3 regions of the Bacillus sp. K7 genome follow, and region 2 is predicted to be linked to each of the others. Evidence: riboswitches for the same ligand, from Rfam matches in the RefSeq annotation. Region 2 holds a riboswitch; each other region holds the start of a gene.
What was found. A riboswitch is a leader RNA that binds a small molecule or an ion and turns the genes downstream of it on or off. The one in region 2 is predicted to bind thiamine pyrophosphate.

Region 1 (8,090 bases), 1.5 Mb from region 2:
ATTTGTTTCGCCTCCTTTTCTGCTTAGATTGTCCAAACGAAGGTTTTCTTATCATGAAAAACCCCCGCTGCTAACGGGGGTTCCAGATTGTAGACAAAGTCCTAAAACGGTTTTTGTTTTAGGACTTTGTCATCTTTTCAGCGTGATTGAAAACCCTTGAAGTCTAGGAAGGACGAGCATTGGAGCGGAGTGAATGTTATGATTCGTGAGCACCAACGCGCAGGACTGACAACGAATGCGAGGGTTTGTCGACACGCTGAAACCCCCGCTGCTAACGGGGGTTCAAACTGTTGACAAAATCTAAAAATGTTTCCGCTGAGAACCCTTGATGTCTAGGAAGGAAGGACGAGTATGAAAGCGGACTTCACAGGATGTGATGACGGCGGTGTTTAGGCATGACGCTTAAGCATTTAGCCGCCGCTCCTTTCATACCACATGGGCACCGAAGCCAGTCCTGACAACGAATGCGAGGGTTTGCAGACACGCTGAATGATTAGTCGTCTATATCCTGCTTAACGATCCGTCCATCCTTTGCGGAAATGTCAAATTCCGTCTCAATGCCTTGTTTCGTTTGGATCTCAATTTCGTAGATGTAAGCGCCGTCGTCTTCGTCAAGCTTGCTTTCTGTTACGGTTCCATTTGTTTGCTTTAAGGCTATTTCTTCAGCTTCTTCTTTTGTGATGGAAACTTGTTCTGCTTTCTCCTTTAACGGGTCATTGAGCGCTTGTTTTGAATTGATGTCCACATAAACGTCGTAGTCTTCACCGTCTTTTTCAATCTCCACTTCATAGACTTCTCTGCCGTTGTAAATGTCTCTGTCAATGTCGTCCACTGTTCCGTCAACAACCGTGTGGGCAATTGATTCTGCTTCCTGTTCAGTAAGTGCTCCAAGATTTGCAGCGGCAGTCCGTGTATTTTCATTGTTTTCTTTCGCAAACGCGTTGTAGCTGAATCCGCCAGCCGCTAAACACCCTGCTAAAAGACCAACCATCCATCTTTTCTTAAGCATAATGATTCCTCCTTTGTTTAGATGAGTACAGTTTACATCCTCAACATGAAAGGAAAACGAGAGAAAGATGAGAATTTGATGAGAAACCGTCAGTCTTCATACACAATGTTCGCAACCTTTCCGGTGTAGGCATTAATTTTCACTGTCGCTTCTTTATGATCCGGAAGATCAACATCCACTTCAAAGATGAGAGTCCCCTCACTTTTTTCGAGATCTGCGTCATCTGCCGTCCCGCCCGTTTCCCGCTCTGCAATTGTTTTGGCTTCTTGTTTCGTTATCGGTGTTTTTTGCTGATCTTCACCGCTGATTCGATCAGCAGATACGACCGCCTTTGCCTGCATGTCTACCTTTACTTCGTATGTTTCTCCATTTTCTTTTTGAATGGTATAGGTGGCAACACGATTCTGTTGTGTTTGTTTTTTGACGATTCCCGGGACCCGCCCAAGCGCGAGATGCTCGGCTTCTTTTTCTGTCAAGACAGTTGGATTCATCGCTTTTACTCTGTTCATCGAAAGAACGTCAGCAGATGTTGCGTCAGCTTTTATAAAATAAGTGCCCTTTGGATTTTTAAGGGTCATGTCATATGTTTTTTTATCCTTTGATTGTGTTACTTTCGTAACCTCGCCTTCATAAGAGGCTTCGATTTTTTTTACGACATCCTCCTTTGACAGTACATCATCATGGATTTGCCGAATGATGAGAAACGTACAGATGATGACGGCTAAAACCGCTGCTGCCGCAACAGCTGCTGCTTTGATTGTTTTGTTCATCTGCCTCCCCCGTTCTGTTCTTTGAATTGCATAGTGACGGTTGTCCCTTCATCCGGATTGCTTTTGACAGACAGCCCAATGCCGTGTTCATCGGCGATTTGTTTGGCAATGGAAAGGCCTAAACCTGTTCCCCCTGTTTTTCTGTTCCGCGCCTCATCCGCCCGATAGAACCGTTCGAACAGATGCGGGATATGCTCCTCAGCTATTCCGATGCCTTCATCCCTTACTGACAGAAACGGAAGTCCATTCCTCGTTCCAGCTGACATCACAATAGGTTTTTCACTATACTTTATTGCATTATCGAGCAAAATGGTCAGCAGCTGCTTGATGCGTTCTTCATCAGCTTTTACAAACAGGCTTTTTTTATCTGTTTCAAGCAAAATATCCCGCTGATAGACAGGCTGGAGCGTTTGAATGACGGTGCGCGACACTTCAACCAGGTCGATTGTTTTCAAATCAAGATCAAGTCCTTCATGGCTTTTTGCCAGCGCCAGAAGCTGATTGGTCAGTTTTTTCATATGCAGCGCTTCTGAATAAATTGCTTCTATCGATTCTTCAAGCACTTCCGGCTTTTTTGCTCCCCAACGCTTCATCAGACTGCTGTAGCTTTCTATAATCGTGAGCGGAGTTTTCAGTTCGTGTGAAGCATCTTGAACGAACTGCTGCTGTTTATCGTAGTGCTCTTTCAGCATCATCGCCATCTCATTAAATGTCAGCCCCATCTGATATAGCTCGTCGTGAGACTGTCCTTCCAAGGAAATCGTTTTGAATGCTTTCTCCCGCTGTATATCTTTCATCGTCATCATTAATCGTCTGATCGGATTGATGATACGGCGAGCGAGCAAGCTGCCGGCAAAAGAAGAAGCGATACAAACAGCGGCACTTGCAGCGATTAAGATGATTTTCAGTAGAAACAGACTCTCTTCCGTGTTCTCCAGCCTTTCAACCAGCTGAAGAGATACCACTTGCCCATCAGCCCAAATCACCGGAACAGCAGCTTCAGCAAACAGTTTGCCGTCATGTTTCCTTACATCTGCCGTTTCCCCGCTGTGAAAAGAGAGTGGAAAATCTTTATACCCTTTTTCTTTTGTTATGGTCATGACAGCTTTTTGATCACCATTCACTACACGGACCATGCCGTTTGCTGGAAGGTAGGCCTGCAGCATGTCCTGCAAAGCCACTCCCTCTGTTTCAGCAGCATGCAGCGCTTCGGCAATGGTATCCGCCTCATCAGCAAGCCGAGCCGCATCCTTTGATGTCAGCCCGGACGAAAAAATGAGATAGACTGCCGTGTGGACCAAAATCAATAAAATCAACAGCGATATGGATGTATACAGATGAATTTTGGTCTTTAGCTTCATCGTTTACCCCTTAATGGCATAGCCGACCCCGCGAACAGTATGGATCAGCTGTTTTTCGTAAGGATAGTCCAGTTTTTTTCTGATGTATCTGATGTAGACATCGACCACATTTGTATCACCGATATAATCAAATCCCCATACTGTGTTTAAAATCTGCTCCCGTGTCAGCACTTGCTGCGGATGTTTCAGCATATAGACGAGCAAATCAAATTCACGCGGCGTTAATTCTACCTCTTTGTCTCCGCGTCTCACTTCACGGGTTTTTTCGTTCACCCGCAAGTCGTCATATGTAAGAAAGGTGCTGATACCTTCTGTTTTTGTTTCATTTTGGCGCAGCGCCGCCCTGATTCTCGCAAGCAATTCCTCAATTTCAAATGGCTTGGTGACATAATCGTTCGCTCCGATGTCCAATCCTGTTACCTTATCAGGTATACTGTCGCGCGCCGTTAATAAAATAACTGGTGTGTGCGAATCTGTTTTTCTTAAGCGGCGCAGCACTTCCAGGCCGCTAAGCCCCGGAAGCATGACATCAAGAAGCACCAAGGAGTACCCTCCTTCTATGGCCGCGTTCAGTCCTTCTGTGCCATTGTGTTTAACGGTGACGCCATATCCTTCATATTCCAATTCCAGCTGAAGCACTCTGGCGATTTTTTCCTCATCTTCCACAATTAATAGGTTCCCTTTTTCCAAATCCGACCATCCTCTCCTGTCCCAATATGAAAAAAATGATTTCTTTGTTTACAAAATGATTCTTATCATCTATTATGATGTCAACATAAAAAATTGTATACGGAAAGCACTAGGGGTGCTGTTTTTGGCTGAGATAAAGCGCGAGAGTACGCGCTTTGATCCCTTATGACCCGATCTGGATAATACCAGCGTGGGGAAGTGCAGGTTGACCGAATGGTGTATTTTTTTGTGCGCTTAATCGGTCTATGACTGCATATTCCCTTAGGATATGCAGTTTTTTATTTTACCAAAAAACAGGGGGTTAAAGAAATGGAACACATATGCGGCACAAGCAGAATCGCCGGTTTTCGGTTCTCTTTATATCCGATGTCGGATGATTTTATCAGTGTGATCAAGTCTGCGCTGAATAAAACCGACACATCTAAGGTTTGGGCGAAAACCGATCATATCAGCACAGTTCTGCGCGGTTCAATTGATCATGTATTCGACGTTGCCAAAGCCATTTACCTTTATACGGCAAATAGCGAAAAACACATCGTCATGAACGGGACGTTTTCCATCGGATGCCCGGGCGATACCAAAGGAGATACATATCTTTCCGCAGACGAGAAGCGTGTCAATGAAGAGGCTATCCGGAGCCTGAAAGCGGAAGCGCCATGCCAATTTGCCCTTTATCCGATGAATGAGCCGGATTACATGGGCTTAATCATGGAAGCTGTCGACATTGCGGAAGCAGAAGGCACCTTCGTACAGGGTGTCCATTACGCGAGTGAGCTTGACGGGGATGCGCATGACGTATTCAGGACATTGGAAGCCGTTTTCCGCATGGCTGAGCAACAAACAAACCATGTCACCATGACTGTGAATCTCTCAGCTAACAGTCCATCAAGAAAAAACCGAAAGCAGGGATAAAATGAAAAGCTGGAAAGTAAAAGAAATTGTCATCATGTCCGTTATCAGTATCGTTTTTGCCATTGTTTATTTATTATTTACGCATTTTGGAAACGTACTTGCAGGTATGTTCGGGCCAATCGCCTATGAACCGATTTATGGCATTTGGTTTATCGTTTCTATCATCGCCGCGTACATGATTCGAAAACCGGGTGCGGCGCTTATTTCTGAAGTTATCGCCGCTCTCGTTGAATGCCTGCTGGGAAATCCGTCCGGCCCGATGGTCATCGTCATCGGCATCGTTCAAGGTCTCGGGGCTGAAGCTGTATTTTTCGCGACACGCTGGAAAGCATACTCTCTTCCAGTCCTTATGCTGGCGGGAATGGGATCTTCAGTAGCCAGCTTTATCTATAATCTTTTTGTTTCTGGCTATATCGCCTATTCACCAGGCTATCTTTTCATTTTGCTCATAATCCGTCTTGCTTCCGGCGCGCTTCTCGCGGGACTTCTCGGGAAAGCTGTCAGCGATTCTCTCGCTTATACGGGTGTGTTAAACGGAGTAGCGCTCGGAAAGGAACTGAAAAAGAAACGGAAACGGGTATCAGAACATGCAAGCCTTTGATAAGCTTCTGACGGTTGACCAGCTCAGCTTCTCTTATGAAGAAGACGAGAAACCGGTATTTCAAAACATCTCGTTTGCGCTTCAAAAAGGAGAATGCGCTTTATTGTTAGGACCGAGCGGGTGTGGAAAAAGCTCGCTCGCCCTTTGTTTAAACGGTCTTTATCCGGAGGCTTGCGACGGCATACAGTCCGGACATGTGTTTTTATTTCAAAAACCGGTCACAGATACCGAATCTGTTGCTCAGCATGCCGGCGTCGTCTTTCAGGACCCGGATCAGCAGTTTTGCATGCTGACGGTAGAGGACGAAATCGCTTTCGGGCTGGAGAATCTGCAGATTCCAAAAGAAGAGATGACAGAGAAGATCGATGCCGTTTTAAACACATTACGCATTCTACATTTAAAAGAAAAAACGATATCCACTTTGTCAGGAGGACAAAAACAGAAAGTTGCTCTTGCCTGTATACTGGCCATAGAGCCTGAGCTGATTATATTAGATGAGCCGACTTCTCTTTTAGACCCTTATTCAGCGCGGGAGTTCGTTCATATGATGAAAGATCTTCAGCAGGAAAAAGGGTTCAGCCTCCTTATCATTGAGCACCAGCTTGATGAATGGATACCTTGGATTGAGAGAACGATTGTACTGGACAAAGAAGGCAAAAAAGCGCTGGATGGCCGAACGGCAGATGTATTTCAGCACGAAGCGGAAACCTTAAAGAAACTAGGCATCGCAATTCCAAAAGTGTGTGACCTGCTGAAAAAGCGCAGCATCCCTTTTACTTTATCAAAAGAGCGACTGTTCAAAGAGCCCTTTCCTCCCTGCCATGCCGAAAAGAAAAAAGTTCATTTCGGGGAGAGTGTGCTGGAAGTCAGCAGCCTTTCGTTCGCACGAGGGCAGCAGACGATTTTCGAAGACATCGGTTTTTCATTGCGCGAAGGCACTTTGACGGCGCTTGTCGGCCCGAACGGCACCGGGAAATCAACGCTCTTATCCGTCCTCGCCCGTCTGATGAAGCCGAAAAGCGGAAAGATTCTTCTATATGGAAAGCCGCTGCAATCGTATAAAGAAACTGAACTGCGAAAACGAATGGGATTTGTTTTTCAAAACCCGGAGCATCAGTTCGTCACAGGCACAGTATATGACGAGCTGCTGTTCGGCCGGAAAGTAAATGCTGAAACTGAGAAAAAAGCGCAGCATCTGCTGCATCGTTTTAATCTTGCGCATTTGGCTGATCATCATCCGTTTGCCATCAGCCAAGGACAAAAACGGCGCCTGAGCGTCGCCACCATGCTCATGCATAACGTAAAGGTTTTATTATTAGACGAACCAACCTTTGGCCAGGACGCCCGCACGGCGGCTGAATGTATGGACATGATTCAGCATATTAAGGAAGAAGGAACCGCTGTTCTTATGATTACACATGATATGGAGCTTGTCTCTTCGTATGCCGACAGCGTCCTTGTCCTGCACGATACGAACCTGGCTTTTGACGGATCTCCAGCGCAGCTATTTTCTCAGGAAAAGGGGCTTGTCCAAAAAGCAAAGCTTACCCTTCCCCTTTTATATGAATGGATGGCCTGCCAGAAGGAGGTGCGTGATGAAGCAGCCGTTACATCATATTAATCCGGCAGTAAAAGCGGCGGCGGTTTTTTGCTGTGTCGTCATGCTGTCGTTCATTTACAACCCTTACACCCCTGCTTGTTTTTATGTCATCATCGTAGCGGGTGTCCTTGTGGCGGCCAACATCCCATTGAAAAAATGGTTTTTGTTTACGATTCCGTTTTTGATTTTGGCATTCGGGTGCGTATGGACAGCTGCTGTTTTCGGAAAGGTTCCGACAACTCCGGATAATTTCTGGTTTCAGGCCGGCCCTATCTCGATCAACAGTGATAATGTCTCTGTCGGCATCTCTCTCGGTTTTCGGGTTTTGTGCTTTTCCGCCTTATCAATGATGTTTGTTTTTACGACCGATCCGATTTTATTTATGCTGAGCCTTGTCCAGCAGTGCAAGCTCTCACCAAAGCTCGCATATGGCGTTATTGCAGGCTTTCGTTTTCTTCCTCTGTTAAAGGATGAAATCCAGCTGATCCAGCAGGCCCATAAAATCAGAGGAGGAGCGGCAGAGAGCGGGTTTATTGAGAAAATCAGCGCCTTAAAGCGGTATACCATCCCGCTTTTGGCAAGCGCCATCAGAAAAGCGGAGCGGACAGCGCTCGCAATGGAATCGAAAGGGTTTACAGGAAGCAGAAACCGGACATATTACAGGACCCTTACCGTTAACCGCCTCGACTGGCTGTTCTTGTGCCTCATTCTCTTGCTATTCGCAGGATCTTTTCTCGTATCCTTATGTTTTGCCTCATAAAAAATCCGCTATCGGCGATGATAGCGGATTTTTTCTTATTGATGATAGTTTAAAGCCTGGGCAAGATTGGTTTTAATTGTAATATTCGAAAAATCAATCCCCAGCTGTACAGCGGTTTGCGCGATTTCCGGCCTGATTCCTGACAGGGTTGACCTGACACCGATTAAAGTGAGCGCCTCGATCAATTTAAAGATTTGGTGCGCCACCATCGTATCAACCACAACCACACCTGATAGATCAATTAATAGATGCTCCACGCGCCTTTTTGCACAAGCATGAAGCGTGTTTTCCAGAATGAACTTTGCCCGCTCAGTATCAATGTCTCCGACAAGCGGCAGCAGAGCTGTTGATTTGCTCAGGGTAATGACAGGCGAGCTTAATTCCAAA
Region 2 (8,090 bases):
CATAAGAGGGAGAGATGAATAATGACATTAAATATGAAAGTAGAAAGCATGCACAAATTCCACACATTTGAAATTCCGACTGTGATTAAGCACGGAATCGGAGCCGTCAAGCAAACGGGTGAAGAAATAGCTGCGCTGGGCGTTTCGAAAGCACTCCTTGTCACAGACCCTGGGATTTATAAAGCCGGCGTCGTTGATCCTGTTATCGAATCACTTAAAGAAGCGGGCATTGAAGTGGTGCTCTTTCATAAAGTAGAGCCAAATCCGCCTGTCCGTCTGGTGAATGAAGGATCTGAGCTTTACAAAAAAGAGAACTGTAATGGATTGGTGGCAGTCGGAGGCGGAAGCTCCATGGATACTGCAAAAGCAATCGGAGTAGAAGCTACTCACGAAGGAAGCGTGCTTGATTATGAAGCGGCAGATGGAAAAAAACCGCTGGAAAACCGTATTCCTCCGCTGACGACAATTCCGACAACAGCTGGCACAGGATCAGAAGTAACCCAATGGGCGGTTATCACAGATGAAGAAAGAGAATTCAAATTTAATACAGGCGGTCCGCTGATCGCAGCGCACCTGACCATCATTGATCCTGAGCTCCATGTTTCAATGCCTCCGCATGTAACAGCCATGACAGGAATTGATGCGCTTGCACATGCCATTGAGTGCTATACAATGAAATTTGCACAGCCAATCACGGATGCAGTTGCTTTAATGGCAATTGAATATGCCGCTCATTACATTAAAAGAGCATTTGCTGACGGAGAGGATTTGGAAGCAAGATACGGAATGGCGCAGGCTGCGATGCTAGCGGGACTTTCTTACGGCAGTGAATCAGCGGGAGCGGCTCATGCGATGAGCCAGACGCTTGGCGGTATTATCCCGGTCGCTCACGGTCAATGTGTCGCCACGATGATGGGACCTGTCATGGAATACAACTGGAAGGGCTACCCTGAGAAATTTGCACGTATTGCGAAAGCGTTCGGTATTGACACTAGCAATATGACAACAGAAGAAGCAGCGAGAGCATCTGTCAACTGGATGTATGATCTGGTCGAAGATTTAGAAGTGCCGACTTTAGAAGAGCAGGGAGTATCACCTGATATGATCGAACGCTTGTCTAAAGAAGCGATGAAAGATCCGCAAACCTTTGGAAACCCTAGAGACTTAAATGAAAAAGCATACAATTGGATCTACAAGCGCTGCTTTAACCTTACGCCTAAAACGGTATAACACGATGTCCCGCTCCTTTACAGAGCGGGATTTTTTTGGATAATGAAACATAAATGGAAATGCTAAGGAAGAAGGTAGGTGCCGAATGATGTGGAAGCGTATGGCTGCAAAAACAGAAGGCTTGTATATTGCAGATACAGAAAGCTTCGTAACCAAGCGGAAGGACAAGTTCGATATTGATTATGGCGGCATCCCCGGTGACTTGCATTTTGGACTGACCAAAAAAGCGGGAGCCAGAGAACCAATGTTTTCAAGGGGAACTGAAATTTTTAATCGCAGACAAATTTCAATTGTTTCGATAGAGGAATGTGACGAGCTGGCTTTAAAAATGGAAGTTCCGAGTATTTTGCCGGAATGGCTCGGAGCGAATATCGCAGTCAGTGGAATCCACGATTTTACCTCATTAAAAGAAGGGAGCCGCCTCATTTTTCCGAGCGGCGCCGCTTTGCTGTGTGAGGGAGAAAATGATCCGTGTATCCAGCCGGGAGAAGTCATTCAGTCTTATTATCCGGACAAGCCGAAGCTGGCGCCTGCTTTCGTCCGCCACGCACTGGGCATAAGAGGGATTGTCTGTATTGTTGAGAGGCCAGGCGCTGTTTATGCTGGAGATGAAATAGAGGTCCATTCCTATCATAGGAAAGCCAAACGAAAAGCAGAAAGGGTCTGAATAATCAGGCCCTTTCCACCTTTTCTTTAATTTCTTTAATCTGGCTAAGATGCCGCTTTTCATGGTGGCCGATAAAATCGATCCACTGGCGGATAGTCAACTCTTGAAACACAGGATGCGGAAGCACTCTCTCAAAATCTTCTTCTTTTAGAGAGGCAATTGCCGCCGTCAGCTGTTCTCTCACCACATCAAGCTCGCGTTTCATTTGGCTGCCTGACATAAATCCATGCTCAGGCTCAAGGTGACTCGGGGCTTTTCGCTTATTGTTTCTGTCTTGTGCAGCTTCAAGCGGTTTCGCTTCAACTTTTTTAACAGGAGCTTCCTTTACACGCTCCTTCAGCATGATTTGTGCGGCCATATCGATTTTTTTCAAATGATCAAGAACTTCCCGTATACTCCATTCTTCAGCAGAAGGCTTTTGATTCAGCTTTTCGTCAGAAAGCCCTTTGACTTCGTTCCACGTTTCTAATCTGGCTTCATTAAAGATACTCATCATATCTCCTCCTAAAGTGACATTACCATATATATAAGCAATTATCATTTATAAAGCACTTCAAAATGGCACACTTTATCTAAAAATTTCGAAACCTTTTTCGTTATGTCTCGTATAAATGGTAACGGCAGCCGTTCATCAATGCATTGATGCAGAAAGGATGAGGAATTTGGAGTTGTTTGGCGTCCCTATACAAACGATTTATCTTTATACGCTTATGATTGCGGGCAGTCTTACGCTATTATTTCTATTTTTCGGAGATGTGTTTGCAGGGCTGTCAGAAGGCATTCCCTTTCTTAATCCGACTTTGGCGCTCGCATTTTTTACATGTTTTTCAGCAGGCGGATATATAGGCGAACACATATTGCCCCTATCCCACCTGTTGATCGCGCTTTTCTCTTGCATCCTTTCGATTATCCTTGTGATATTGCTTCACTTTTTTGTTCTGGTCCCATTATCATCCGCAGAAGAATCACTGGTTTATAAAGAAGATGATCTAAGAGGAAGGGTCGGCAAAGTGATTACCGCTGTTCCTATAGACGGGTTTGGTGAAGTGGTCATTGAAGGAATAGGCGGCACCATCTCGAAATCAGCGGTCAGCTTTGAGAATCAGCAGATCAGTTACGGGACAACGGTTTTGGTCGTAGATATCAACAACGGAGTTCTTTTAGTTACTCCGCATGAACCTATTTAAAACAAGGAGGAATGTAAAATGACAATGCCGATTATAATTGTCATCGGAGTTGTATTCTTTTTATTCATTGCACTGGTAGCCGTTTTTATCACAAAGTATCGTACGGCAGGACCAGATGAAGCGTTAATCGTAACGGGGAGCTATCTAGGAAATAAAAATGTTCATGTCGATGAAGGCGGCAACCGTCTTAAAATCGTCCGCGGCGGAGGAACCTTTGTCCTTCCCGTCTTCCAGCAGGCAGAGCCGCTAAGCCTATTATCAAGCAAACTCGACGTTTCGACACCTGAAGTCTATACCGAACAAGGAGTTCCAGTAATGGCTGATGGAACTGCGATTATTAAAATCGGTGGTTCTATAGGAGAAATCGCTACAGCGGCTGAACAATTTTTAGGAAAATCAAAAGATGACCGTGAGCAGGAAGCGCGTGAGGTTTTAGAAGGCCATCTTCGTTCCATTCTCGGCTCGATGACGGTTGAAGAAATCTATAAAAACAGAGAAAAATTTTCTCAAGAGGTGCAGCGTGTGGCCTCACAGGATCTCGCAAAAATGGGGCTTGTGATTGTTTCCTTTACCATTAAGGATGTACGTGATAAAAACGGTTATCTTGAATCATTAGGGAAACCGAGAATCGCTCAAGTAAAACGCGATGCTGATATCGCAACAGCAGAGGCTGATAAAGAAACCCGGATTAAGCGGGCAGAAGCCGATAAAGATGCAAAAAAATCAGAACTTGAACGGGCGACGGAAATCGCTGAAGCTGAAAAAACCAATCAGCTCAAAATAGCCGAATACCGCAGAGAACAAGATACGGCAAAAGCGAATGCCGACCAGGCATATGATTTAGAGACTGCCAGAGCCCGCCAGCAAGTCACCGAACAGGAAATGCAGGTTAAAATTATTGAACGCCAAAAACAAATAGAACTAGAAGAAAAAGAAATTCTTCGCCGGGAGCGCCAATACGACTCAGAGGTAAAGAAAAAAGCCGATGCAGACCGTTATTCAGTCGAGCAGTCCGCCGCAGCTGAGAAAGCCAAACAGCTCGCGGAAGCTGATGCCAAGAAGTACAGTATAGAAGCAATGGCGAAGGCAGAGGCCGAGAAAGTCAGAATTGACGGACTTGCAAAAGCAGAAGCTGAAAAAGCGAAAGGGGAAACAGAAGCTGAGGTTATTCGTCTAAAAGGTTTGGCGGAAGCGGAAGCAAAAGAGAAAATCGCCGCTGCTTTTGAACAGTACGGACAGGCTGCGATTTTCGATATGATCGTAAAAATGCTTCCGGAATACGCAAAACAAGTGGCATCACCTCTTTCAAATATTGATAAAATCACTGTTGTTGATACAGGGGGAAGCGGTGATTCAAGCGGCGCCAACAAAGTAACCAGCTATGCGACAAACTTAATGTCAAGCCTTCAAGAAAGCTTAAAAGCCTCATCGGGAATTGATGTAAAAGAAATGATTGAGAACTTTTCAGGAAAAGGAAACGTAAAACAAAGCCTTCACGAATTAACAAATGAAATAAAAGAAGCAAACGGGTCCAAACAAGAGAAGAATGACTAATGAAAGGATAGAACCAAATGGCAACTGTGAGAGAGGCAAAGTTAGAGGATATAAAAGACATTGCAAAAGTGCATGTCGACAGCTGGAGAACAACATATCGCGGCATCATCCCGGCTGACTACTTAAATGGTCTGGACTACAAGGAATTTGAAGACAAATGGAAAAGCCGCTCGTTAAAGGGTGTATTTGTCGCTCAAGATGAAAAAGATTCAATATTCGGCTTTGCTTCATTTGGCCCTATTCGGTCTGAACAAGAAGGCTATGACAGCGAGCTATACGCGATTTACCTTTTAGAGGAGCATCAGCGGCAAGGTGCAGGCAGAGCGCTCTTAGCAAAAGGAGCAGAGTTTTTGCTTCATCATGGCTTTTCAAGCATGTTTGTTTGGGTAATTGAGCAAAACCCCTCGATTTCATTTTATCAAGCCTATTCTCCTGAAAGAAAAGCGGAGGACAGCTTTGAAATTGCAGGAGAAAGGCTGAAAGAAATAGGGTTTGGCTGGCCGGATCTTTCTGCTTTGAAAACATCTCTTAACAGATAACAAAAAAACAACCCCCAGCGGATTGCGCTGGGGGTTGTCACGTTAGGCTTTGTCTATTTTAAGCAAACGCGGTGCTGTCATAAATAATAAACAAAGGACAATTGCACAGATGATGAATGAAGGAACCATATAAGTAGCATTATAAGTTAATGAATAAATCCATACCGGCGTTCCCTTTGGAGCATAGCTGCCGAAAAACACAGCTCCTGAAATGACGTGTGCCGCATAACGCAGGAAACTGCCGATAAAAACTGCGCTGACCACTGAAACAATCAGTTTCCCTTTATTTTTTGCTGCCGCTGCTTTGCGGACAGTGTAAGCGAAATAGCCGCTTATCCCAATTGCTGTGAATGCGATCATATAATCCAGAAATAGCTGTACAGGATGCTGTGCGAATAAGTTTCCGATTGCTATTTGAACTAGTCCTGTCAGCAGGCCGGTAGTAAGGCCTGCTTTTACACCCCACCGAAACGAAATCAAAAAGATCGGAATCATCATGATGGAGACCGAGCCTCCTTGAGGCATTCGGAGAAACATTCCTGAGACGATGTCTAAAATAACAGCAGCCGCAGTCATAATTGCAATTTCAATAAGGCGAACCAGTTGCTTAGATTGATTCATAAAAATCCCCTTCCATTGATAGACAATCCAAAAGGACAACAAAAAAGCAGCACGCGGAAGGATGAGAAAAGTTCCACGCACTGCTTTACAATCTGCAATTCATTTGACTTTGCCACATCCCTACGCCAGCGTTAACTAACAGGTTCAAAGGGTCAGAACGTAACCGCTCACTCTCAGCTTTAATGCTCCCCTTGTGGTTATCAATATTTAATTCGTTTCTACTATACTAAAAAGAGAAAAAAACAACAAGGTCACACTACTGAATGTATATGTTCTTTTAACATAGTTATATGCTAAAGACATGAAGGGACGATATGCCGAGGATTATAGTTTATTTATTTTATAGATTTTTTTAGAAAAACTATTGCAATAAATAAATGCAGGTGTTATATTATTAAACGTCGCTGATGCACAGCGGACAAAACAAGAAGCTTCAAAACAATTTGAAAAAAGTTGTTGACGAAATGGAAGCGAAATGTTATATTAGTAAAGCTGCTTCATTAAGAGGCAACGAAATGATCTTTGAAAACTAAACAAGACAAAACGTACCTGTTAATTCATTTTTATAAATCGCACAGCGATGTGCGTAGTCAGGGGCCTGCGCGATGCAGGTCATGCAGATGTTGTCACAGGATGTGACGAGCTTAATCTGCGCTCCATTACTTTATGGAGAGTTTGATCCTGGCTCAGGACGAACGCTGGCGGCGTGCCTAATACATGCAAGTCGAGCGGACAGATGGGAGCTTGCTCCCTGATGTTAGCGGCGGACGGGTGAGTAACACGTGGGTAACCTGCCTGTAAGACTGGGATAACTCCGGGAAACCGGGGCTAATACCGGATGCTTGTTTGAACCGCATGGTTCAAACATAAAAGGTGGCTTCGGCTACCACTTACAGATGGACCCGCGGCGCATTAGCTAGTTGGTGAGGTAATGGCTCACCAAGGCAACGATGCGTAGCCGACCTGAGAGGGTGATCGGCCACACTGGGACTGAGACACGGCCCAGACTCCTACGGGAGGCAGCAGTAGGGAATCTTCCGCAATGGACGAAAGTCTGACGGAGCAACGCCGCGTGAGTGATGAAGGTTTTCGGATCGTAAAGCTCTGTTGTTAGGGAAGAACAAGTGCCGTTCAAATAGGGCGGCACCTTGACGGTACCTAACCAGAAAGCCACGGCTAACTACGTGCCAGCAGCCGCGGTAATACGTAGGTGGCAAGCGTTGTCCGGAATTATTGGGCGTAAAGGGCTCGCAGGCGGTTTCTTAAGTCTGATGTGAAAGCCCCCGGCTCAACCGGGGAGGGTCATTGGAAACTGGGGAACTTGAGTGCAGAAGAGGAGAGTGGAATTCCACGTGTAGCGGTGAAATGCGTAGAGATGTGGAGGAACACCAGTGGCGAAGGCGACTCTCTGGTCTGTAACTGACGCTGAGGAGCGAAAGCGTGGGGAGCGAACAGGATTAGATACCCTGGTAGTCCACGCCGTAAACGATGAGTGCTAAGTGTTAGGGGGTTTCCGCCCCTTAGTGCTGCAGCTAACGCATTAAGCACTCCGCCTGGGGAGTACGGTCGCAAGACTGAAACTCAAAGGAATTGACGGGGGCCCGCACAAGCGGTGGAGCATGTGGTTTAATTCGAAGCAACGCGAAGAACCTTACCAGGTCTTGACATCCTCTGACAATCCTAGAGATAGGACGTCCCCTTCGGGGGCAGAGTGACAGGTGGTGCATGGTTGTCGTCAGCTCGTGTCGTGAGATGTTGGGTTAAGTCCCGCAACGAGCGCAACCCTTGATCTTAGTTGCCAGCATTCAGTTGGGCACTCTAAGGTGACTGCCGGTGACAAACCGGAGGAAGGTGGGGATGACGTCAAATCATCATGCCCCTTATGACCTGGGCTACACACGTGCTACAATGGACAGAACAAAGGGCAGCGAAACCGCGAGGTTAAGCCAATCCCACAAATCTGTTCTCAGTTCGGATCGCAGTCTGCAACTCGACTGCGTGAAGCTGGAATCGCTAGTAATCGCGGATCAGCATGCCGCGGTGAATACGTTCCCGGGCCTTGTACACACCGCCCGTCACACCACGAGAGTTTGTAACACCCGAAGTCGGTGAGGTAACCTTTTAGGAGCCAGCCGCCGAAGGTGGGACAGATGATTGGGGTGAAGTCGTAACAAGGTAGCCGTATCGGAAGGTGCGGCTGGATCACCTCCTTTCTAAGGATATATTACGGAATATAAGACCTTGGGTCTTATAAACAGAACGTTCCCTGTCTTGTTTAGTTTTGAAGGATCA
Region 3 (8,090 bases), 1.7 Mb from region 2:
AAATGGAATCATCCATCATTATCAAATAAACGGAGTGCGGGCGACAGTTCATCTTGTCACCCGGCTAGACCGGGATACATCAGGTCTCATGCTTGTTGCCAAGCATCGCTTTGCCCACTCGATTTTATCGTCAGCGCAAAAAAGCGGGCTTGTGAAACGCCGGTACATGGCAGTGGTTCACGGGCGGATGACACAGGTGGAAGGAACTGTCGATGCTCCGATTGGCAGACATCCTGACAGTATTATTGAACGGGTGGTGACACCGGCAGGCCAGAAGGCTGTTACCCATTTTCATGTCACACATGCCACTGATGAGATCACAATGGTGACATTGCAGCTTGAGACAGGCCGAACCCATCAAATTCGTGTACATATGAACTACCTCGGGCATCCGCTGTGCGGCGATACACTGTACGGCGGAACGAGACGGGAAATTGGCCGGCAGGCCCTTCACAGCGAGCGGCTTTCATTTATCCATCCGCTGACGCAGGAGAGCATGACGTTTCATGCTACATTGCCTCAAGATATGAAAGACCTGATAAAAGGAGAGAATCATTGATTCTCTCCTTTTTTATATGGGACGAAATCTCGATTCGTCATAAGGCAGGGAGCTTGGAACAGAGATGGTTTCTATTTCTGGGAATCGAAAGCCTGTCAATTTATTTCCGAACACGCAGCCTGTATCAATGTTGATGGTGCGATTGACTATTCGAGGCTCTTTAACAGGTGTATGTCCGTATACCACCCAAGCGCTTCCGCTATAGGATGCAGCCCAATCACGTCTGACAGGTCTGCCGTCCGGGTACGTTTCACCCGTTACATCGCCGTAAAGCACAAAGTCCTTCACTCTGCGGGTATATTTGCCGATATCGTCAGCCTTTATGCCAGCATGGGCGACAACTAATTCTCCGTTATGTAAGATGTCGTAAAGCGGCGCCTTTTCATACAGCTTCATAAACTGATCGCTGATTGTTTTTCTTTCTTCTTTAGATCGTTCCTCAAGCTCTGCGGCTGTAGTTTCTAGGCCATGCATGACTTTCACGGGATTTCCTTTTAAGTAGCGGTACAGCTTATTGCAATGATTTCCAGGAACATAACGCACAGCGCCTTTTTCGTAAGCGCCGGCTACAAAGCGGATGACCTCTATCGATTTCGGTCCTCTGTCAGTTAAATCTCCGGCAAAAATGAGCATCCTTCCTTCTTCGTGGACAGGTACTCCATTTTTTATTGAATAGCCAAGCTCTTGGATTAATGCCATCATTTCATCATAGCAGCCATGAATATCGCTGATGATATCGTAAGCCATGCGTGATCCTCCTTGCCGATTGTTTTATTTATTATGGAGCAAAGTGCTGTGAGTCATCACAGGCTTTTATGTGCAAAATATAGAAGAATTATTTTCTAAACAAGAAATAAGACCTTTTTACTTTATTTTTTATCACCATCCTTGTTAAAATCGCGTTATGTTTTTTTAAAATGAGGTTTTGTTCTTTGATTGAGAACTGAAATAACCCTGACTTAAAAAGGAGGTTCTGATTATGGCGCATTCATCTGTCGCATCTTTAGTTGTTGTACTTATCGTTGCATTTTTGACACCCATCCTTTTGCATCGCTTTAAACTGACCATCCCGGTTGTTGTTGCAGAAATCATTATGGGGCTGATTATCGGAAAAAGCGGTCTTAATTTAGTTGTCGAGGGCGATACATGGCTTGAGACGCTTTCTCTGCTCGGGTTTATCTTTTTAATGTTTTTAAGCGGGCTTGAAATTGATTTTTCATCGTTTGAGAAAGGAAAGAAAAAGCAGCTCCTGCCGAACGGCAAAGCGGTGCCCAATACGTTTGCTGCGGCGTCCGTTATTTTTGCCGGTATATTTATTTTATCATTGCTGCTGTCCTATGGGTTCGTCTTGGCAGGATTTATCGAAAATGCGTTTTTAATGACGCTCATTATCTCAACGATTTCGTTAGGCGTTGTCGTTCCAACGTTAAAAGAAGAACGGATCATGAATTCAAATATCGGGCAGATTATTTTGCTTGTTGCCGTTATTGCTGATTTGGTCACGATGATTCTTCTTGCTGTGTTTTCTTCTCTATACGGAGAAGACAGCGGAAACATGTGGCTCTTGATGATCCTGTTTGCAGCCGGAGTGGTGCTTTACTTTTTCGGCCGGATCTTTAAACATCGTTCATTTGTTGAGTCTATGTCAAAAGGGACGATTCAGATTGGGACGCGTGCCATTTTTACGTTAATTATCGTACTCGTTGCCCTGTCTGAATCACTTGGGGCGGAAAATATTCTCGGCGCTTTCTTAGCGGGGGTTCTCGTTTCCCTTCTTTCGCCAAATAAAGAACTTGTTCAGCAGCTGGATTCATTCGGCTATGGGTTCTTGATTCCGATTTTCTTTGTGATGGTCGGAGTGAAGCTGGATATTTGGACCCTTTTCCAAGATCCGAAAATTTTGATCATGATTCCGCTTCTGCTTTTGGCGCTGTTAGTCAGCAAAATTATTCCCGTCCTGTACTTGAAGAAGTGGTATGATAACCGCACCATTTTGGCGTCTGGTTTTCTGCTGACGTCAACGCTTTCTCTCGTGATTGCCGCTGCGACAATCGGCCAGCAGCTTCACGTGATCAGCGCAAATATGTCAGGAGCGCTGACGTTAGTAGCCGTCATTGCCAGTATTTTTTCACCGGTCTTCTTTAAAAAATTATACAAACGGGAGGAGCAGCCGGAGGAGAAAAAGACCATTACGTTTATCGGCGCAAACCAAATGACATTGCCTGTTACTCTTGAACTGCCGGAAGAGGAGTATGACGTGCGTGTTGTGCATGTCTATCAAGAGAACGCGGAGGAAAAGCTGTCGGAATCAGTTTTTTCTGTTGAAGCGATTTCTGATTATGAACACGGGACGCTTGAATCACTCGGCATTTTTGATACGGATATCCTGGTTGTTGCGACCGGGAATGAAGACATGAATGCGGAGATTGCACTACTTGCAAAAGAAAAAGGAACAGAAAGAGTGATTGCCAGCGTCGGATCACCCGAAAATGAAGCAACTTTGAAGGAGCAGGGAATCAACATCTTTTCTATGCTGCTGTCGACAAAAACATTGCTTCGCGCGCTAATAGAAGCGCCTGGTGTTATGAAGCTGCTCACGAACGAAGAGTCTTCGCTGTATCAAATTAATATGGAAAACAGCACATACGACGGTGTGATTCTGCGGGAATTCCCTTTTACAGGCGATGTCATCTTTGTCAGGATTTTCAGAGGTGTGGACAGCATCGTTCCTCATGGGGATACAAGGCTGAAATTGGGTGACCGCTTAATTGTCACCGGATCTCGGGGGTATGTAACGGAACTTAAGAAATCGTTGGAAGGATAAACCTTGACCAAATAGGGATTCGTGTTAATATAGAGATGCAGAACAATTCAATATGTATTTGTATAACCACTAGGGGTGTCCTTCATAAGGGCTGAGATAAAAGTGTGACTTTTAGACCCTCATAACTTGAACAGGTTCAGACCTGCGTAGGGAAGTGGAGCGGTATTTGTGTTCGTTTACTATGCCAATTCCAAACCACTTTTCCTTGCGGGAAAGTGGTTTTTTTATTTATCAGACAGGGGGAATGACGTGTGAAATTTTCAGAAGAATGCCGCAGTGCAGCCGCAGAATGGTGGGAAGGGAGCTTTGTCCATCCGTTCGTTAAGGGAATCGGTGATGGAACGCTTCCGATTGACCGTTTTAAATACTACGTGCTCCAGGATTCTTATTATTTAACGCATTTTGCGAAGGTGCAATCGTTTGGCGCGGCTTATGCGAAGGACCTTTATACAACGGGACGGATGGCAAGCCACGCCCAAGGTACATATGAAGCGGAAATGGCGCTTCACCGCGAGTTTGCGGAGCTGTTGGACATCAGTGAGGAAGAGCGTAAGGCCTTTAAGCCATCTCCAACGGCGTACTCCTATACATCCCATATGTACCGTTCGGTTTTGAGCGGGAATTTTGCTGAGATCTTAGCAGCCCTATTGCCATGCTACTGGCTGTATTACGAGGTTGGCGAGAAATTGCTGACATGTGATCCGGGGCATCCGATTTATCAGAAGTGGATCAACACATACGGCGGTGACTGGTTCAGACAGCAGGTCGAAGAACAAATCAACCGCTTTGATGAGCTGGCGGAAAACAGCACGGAGGAAGTGCGTGCCAAGATGAAAGAGAATTTTGTTATTTCAAGCTTTTATGAGTATCAATTTTGGGGGATGGCCAATCGAAAAGAAGGCTGGTCCGACCGCGGCGTAAAAGAGGTGGAGGAACTTGGAGCTTCACGCCATAACTGATGACTGCAAGCCGGTTGAAGCGTTAGCGGAAGTCATCATAGCCATTCAGAATGAAGTGGATTGCATCCACATTCGGGAGCGGTCTAAATCTGCGGCTGACATTTTGAAATTGATTGAGCTTTTATCTGAAGGCGGTGTTGATAAGCGGAAATTGGTCATGAACGGACGAGTGGATATTGCGCTTTTTTCAACGATTCATCGTGTGCAGCTGCCGAGCAGCAGCTTTTCACCGAAGCAGGTCAGAGCCAGATTTCCGCACCTTCATATCGGGCGGTCGGTGCATTCACTGGAGGAAGCGATTCAAGCAGAAAAAGAAGATGCGGACTGTGTGTTGTTCGGCCATGTGTTTGAAACGGATTGTAAAAAGGGCCTTAAAGGCAGAGGCTTGTCTTTGCTGTCAACTATCAAGCAGCGGGTGTCCATCCCGGTTATTGCGATTGGCGGGATGGCACCGGGCAGATTAAGAGGCGTAAAACAAGCGGGGGCAGACGGGATTGCTGTCATGTCGGGAATTTTTTCTACCGCTGATCCTTTGGAAGCTGCCAGACAATATTCCCGTACGCTAAAGGAGATGCGCTATGAAAAGGCATTATGATGCAATTGTCATTGGAGGCGGGATTATCGGTTCCGCGATTGCTTATCATTTAGCAAAGGAAAACAAAACAATCGCCTTGTTTGAAAGCGGGACAATGGGCGGCAGAACAACAAGCGCTGCTGCCGGAATGCTGGGCGCCCATGCCGAGTGCGAGGAACGTGACGCGTTTTTTGATTTCGCCATGCACAGCCAGCGTCTGTACAAAGGTCTTGGGGAAGAGCTTTACACCATATCGGGTATTGATATCATGCAGCATAACGGCGGGATGTTTAAGCTTGCGTTTTCTGAAGAAGACGTGCTGCGGCTGAGGAAGATGGATGGCTTGGATTCTGTCAGCTGGCATACAAAAGAAGAAGTTTTAGAAAAAGAGCCTTATACGTCTGGTGACATTTTCGGGGCAGCCTTTATTCAAGATGATGTGCATGTTGAGCCTTATTTTGTTTGCAAGGCATATGCGAAAGCGGCAAAAGCGCTTGGGGCTGAGATTTTTGAGCATACGCCCGTCCTCAATGTGGAACGTGGCGGTGAAGCGCTGTCCATCGAAACGCCGAATGGCTATGTATGGGCGGATCATGTCGCGGTTGCCAGCGGGGTGTGGAGCGGAATGTTTTTTAAACAGCTTGGGCTGAATCACTCATTTTTCCCTGTAAAAGGGGAGTGCCTGTCTGTTTGGAATGATGAGATACCGCTGACAAAAACACTTTACCATGACCATTGCTATATCGTACCGAGAAAAAGCGGCAGACTGGTTGTCGGCGCAACGATGAAGCCGGGTGATTGGAGTGAAACACCGGATCTTGGCGGGCTGGAATCGGTTATGAAAAAAGCAAAAACGATGCTGCCGGCCATTCAGAATATGAAGGTGGACCGTTTTTGGGCTGGATTGCGTCCGGGAACAAAGGACGGAAAACCGTACATCGGCAGACACCCTGAGGACAGCCGTATTGTATTTGCGGCGGGCCATTTCAGAAATGGGATTCTGCTTGCTCCGGCAACCGGCGCTTTGGTCAGTGATCTCATCATGAATAAAGAGGTCAATCCAGACTGGCTGCACGCATTCCGAATTGATCGCAAGGAGGCGGTTCAGATATGATGCTACAGCTGAACGGTAAAGACGTGAAGTGGGAAAAAGACAAAGGTACAATTCAAGACCTGCTGGCGTTCTATCAGCTTGAAAATAAAATCGTTATCGTTGAAAGAAATAAAGAAATTATCGGCAAAGAACATTATCACGAAGTTGAGCTTTGTGATCGCGATGTCATTGAAATTGTCCATTTTGTAGGAGGCGGATGAGCATGTTAACCATTGGCGGGAAATCATTTCAATCAAGATTGTTGCTGGGGACGGGGAAATACCCATCGTTTGACATCCAAAAGGAAGCGGTGGCCGTTTCCGAGTCTGATATTTTAACATTTGCTGTGCGGAGAATGAACATTTTTGAAGCGTCCCAGCCTAATTTTCTTGAACAGCTTGATTTATCCAAATATACGCTTCTGCCGAATACAGCGGGCGCCAGCACCGCTGAAGAAGCGGTACGGATCGCGAGGCTGGCGAAAGCGTCAGGACTTTGTGACATGATTAAAGTGGAAGTCATCGGGTGCGGACGTTCCTTGCTTCCTGATCCTGTTGAGACATTAAAAGCGTCCGAACAGCTTCTTGAAGAAGGGTTTATCGTGCTCCCGTACACATCAGATGATGTTGTGCTCGCAAGAAAGCTGGAAGAGCTTGGCGTTCATGCCATCATGCCTGGTGCATCTCCGATTGGCTCTGGACAAGGAATCTTAAATCCTTTGAATCTGTCATTTATTATTGAACAGGCGAAAGTCCCGGTCATTGTGGACGCCGGCATCGGATCGCCTAAAGACGCGGCATACGCAATGGAGCTTGGAGCGGACGGCGTACTCCTCAATACGGCTGTATCTGGCGCGAATGATCCTGTTAAAATGGCGCGTGCGATGAAGCTCGCGGTGGAAGCGGGACGCCTTTCTTATGAGGCGGGACGCATTCCGCTTAAGCAATACGGAACGGCAAGCAGTCCGGGAGAAGGTCTTCCTGTATGACGGACAGGTACTCCAGACAGGAGCTGTTTGCTCCGATCGGCCCAGCCGGCCAGAAGAAATTGAAAGAATCGCGCGCCGTGATTATCGGCGCCGGCGCGCTTGGAACAGCGAGTGCTGAAATGCTGGTCAGAGCGGGTGTCGGCTCTGTGAAGATTGTCGACAGAGATTATGTGGAATGGAGCAACCTGCAGCGCCAGCAGCTGTATACAGAAGATGATGTCAAAAAAGAAATGCCGAAAGCGGCCGCTGCTGAGCACCGCCTCCGTTCGATTAACAGCGATGTCGATGTGACGGGCTTTGTCATGGATGTGACAGCTGAAAATATCTTCGAGCTGATTAAGGATGCTTCCATCATAGTGGATGCGGCCGATAATTTTGAAACCCGCCTGATCGTAAATGACGCTGCGGTAAAAGAAGGCATTCCTTTTCTTTACGGTGCCTGTGTAGGGAGCTACGGTCTTACCTTTACCGTAGTGCCGGGATCGACCCCCTGCCTGCATTGCTTGCTTGATACACTTCCGATTGGCGGAGCGACATGTGACACAGCCGGCATCATCAGCCCGGCTGTTATGCAGGTAGCGGTCTTTCAGGTGACAGACGCCCTGAAGCTGCTGACAGGAGAGGAGTTCGAGCCACTGCTGCGCTCTTTTGACTTGTGGAAAAACGAACGGTCAGAGGTGAGAGTGGCAGGCCTCAAACATGACGCATGCCCAAGCTGTTGCACAAAGGAATTTCCGTTTTTGTCATATGAGAACCAAACAAAAGCGGCTGTATTGTGCGGCAGGAACACGGTGCAAATCAGATCATCCTTCACAAAAGAAGCGGATCTTGAAGTGCTGGCCGGCCAGCTGAAGCAAGCCGGGCTTCATGTAGCCGCGAACCCGTATTTAATTTCCTGCCGCTCGGATGATATGAAAATGGTGCTGTTTCGGGACGGCAGAGCATTGATCCATGGAACGAATGATATTGCCCGGGCAAAATCCATTTATCATAAATGGATCGGGTAAGTAAGGAGTGTAGTGTAATGACGATTTATAAAGCAATGACAATCGCCGGCTCTGATTCAGGCGGCGGCGCAGGGATACAGGCCGAT

Region 1: linked by a shared signal. The riboswitch ahead of M1D98_RS07025 (Ykof family thiamine-binding protein) and the one ahead of thiT (energy-coupled thiamine transporter ThiT) in region 2 are both predicted to bind thiamine pyrophosphate.
Region 3: linked by a shared signal. The riboswitch ahead of tenA (thiaminase II) and the one ahead of thiT (energy-coupled thiamine transporter ThiT) in region 2 are both predicted to bind thiamine pyrophosphate.

Annotation. Positions count from the first base shown of each region.
Region 1 covers NZ_CP096406.1:1,383,637-1,391,726, reverse strand. The annotation lists gene M1D98_RS07050 (transcriptional regulator SplA domain-containing protein) at 1-2, opposite strand, end outside; gene M1D98_RS07045 (PepSY domain-containing protein) at 494-1,009, opposite strand; gene M1D98_RS07040 (PepSY domain-containing protein) at 1,099-1,779, opposite strand; gene M1D98_RS07035 (ATP-binding protein) at 1,776-3,140, opposite strand; gene ykoG (two-component system response regulator YkoG) at 3,144-3,830, opposite strand; TPP riboswitch at 3,932-4,044, shown strand; gene M1D98_RS07025 (Ykof family thiamine-binding protein) at 4,140-4,742, shown strand; gene M1D98_RS07020 (ECF transporter S component) at 4,744-5,343, shown strand; gene M1D98_RS07015 (ABC transporter ATP-binding protein) at 5,330-6,964, shown strand; gene M1D98_RS07010 (CbiQ family ECF transporter T component) at 6,939-7,703, shown strand; gene rsbRB (RsbT co-antagonist RsbRB) at 7,739-8,090, opposite strand, start outside.
Region 2 covers NZ_CP096406.1:2,875,359-2,883,448, reverse strand. The annotation lists gene betB (betaine-aldehyde dehydrogenase) at 1-5, shown strand, start outside; gene gbsB (choline dehydrogenase) at 22-1,230, shown strand; gene M1D98_RS14790 (MOSC domain-containing protein) at 1,319-1,897, shown strand; gene M1D98_RS14785 (DinB family protein) at 1,902-2,390, opposite strand; gene M1D98_RS14780 (NfeD family protein) at 2,560-3,084, shown strand; gene floT (flotillin lipid rafts scaffold protein FloT) at 3,103-4,638, shown strand; gene M1D98_RS14770 (GNAT family N-acetyltransferase) at 4,656-5,177, shown strand; gene thiT (energy-coupled thiamine transporter ThiT) at 5,220-5,798, opposite strand; TPP riboswitch at 5,899-6,000, opposite strand; rRNA gene M1D98_RS14760 (16S ribosomal RNA) at 6,462-8,011, shown strand.
Region 3 covers NZ_CP096406.1:1,211,345-1,219,434, forward strand. The annotation lists gene M1D98_RS06080 (RluA family pseudouridine synthase) at 1-559, shown strand, start outside; gene prpE (bis(5'-nucleosyl)-tetraphosphatase PrpE) at 572-1,306, opposite strand; gene M1D98_RS06090 (monovalent cation:proton antiporter family protein) at 1,539-3,383, shown strand; TPP riboswitch at 3,445-3,553, shown strand; gene tenA (thiaminase II) at 3,635-4,342, shown strand; gene tenI (thiazole tautomerase TenI) at 4,320-4,937, shown strand; gene thiO (glycine oxidase ThiO) at 4,921-6,030, shown strand; gene thiS (sulfur carrier protein ThiS) at 6,030-6,230, shown strand; gene thiG (thiazole synthase) at 6,227-6,997, shown strand; gene thiF (thiazole biosynthesis adenylyltransferase ThiF) at 6,994-8,004, shown strand; gene thiD (bifunctional hydroxymethylpyrimidine kinase/phosphomethylpyrimidine kinase) at 8,022-8,090, shown strand, end outside.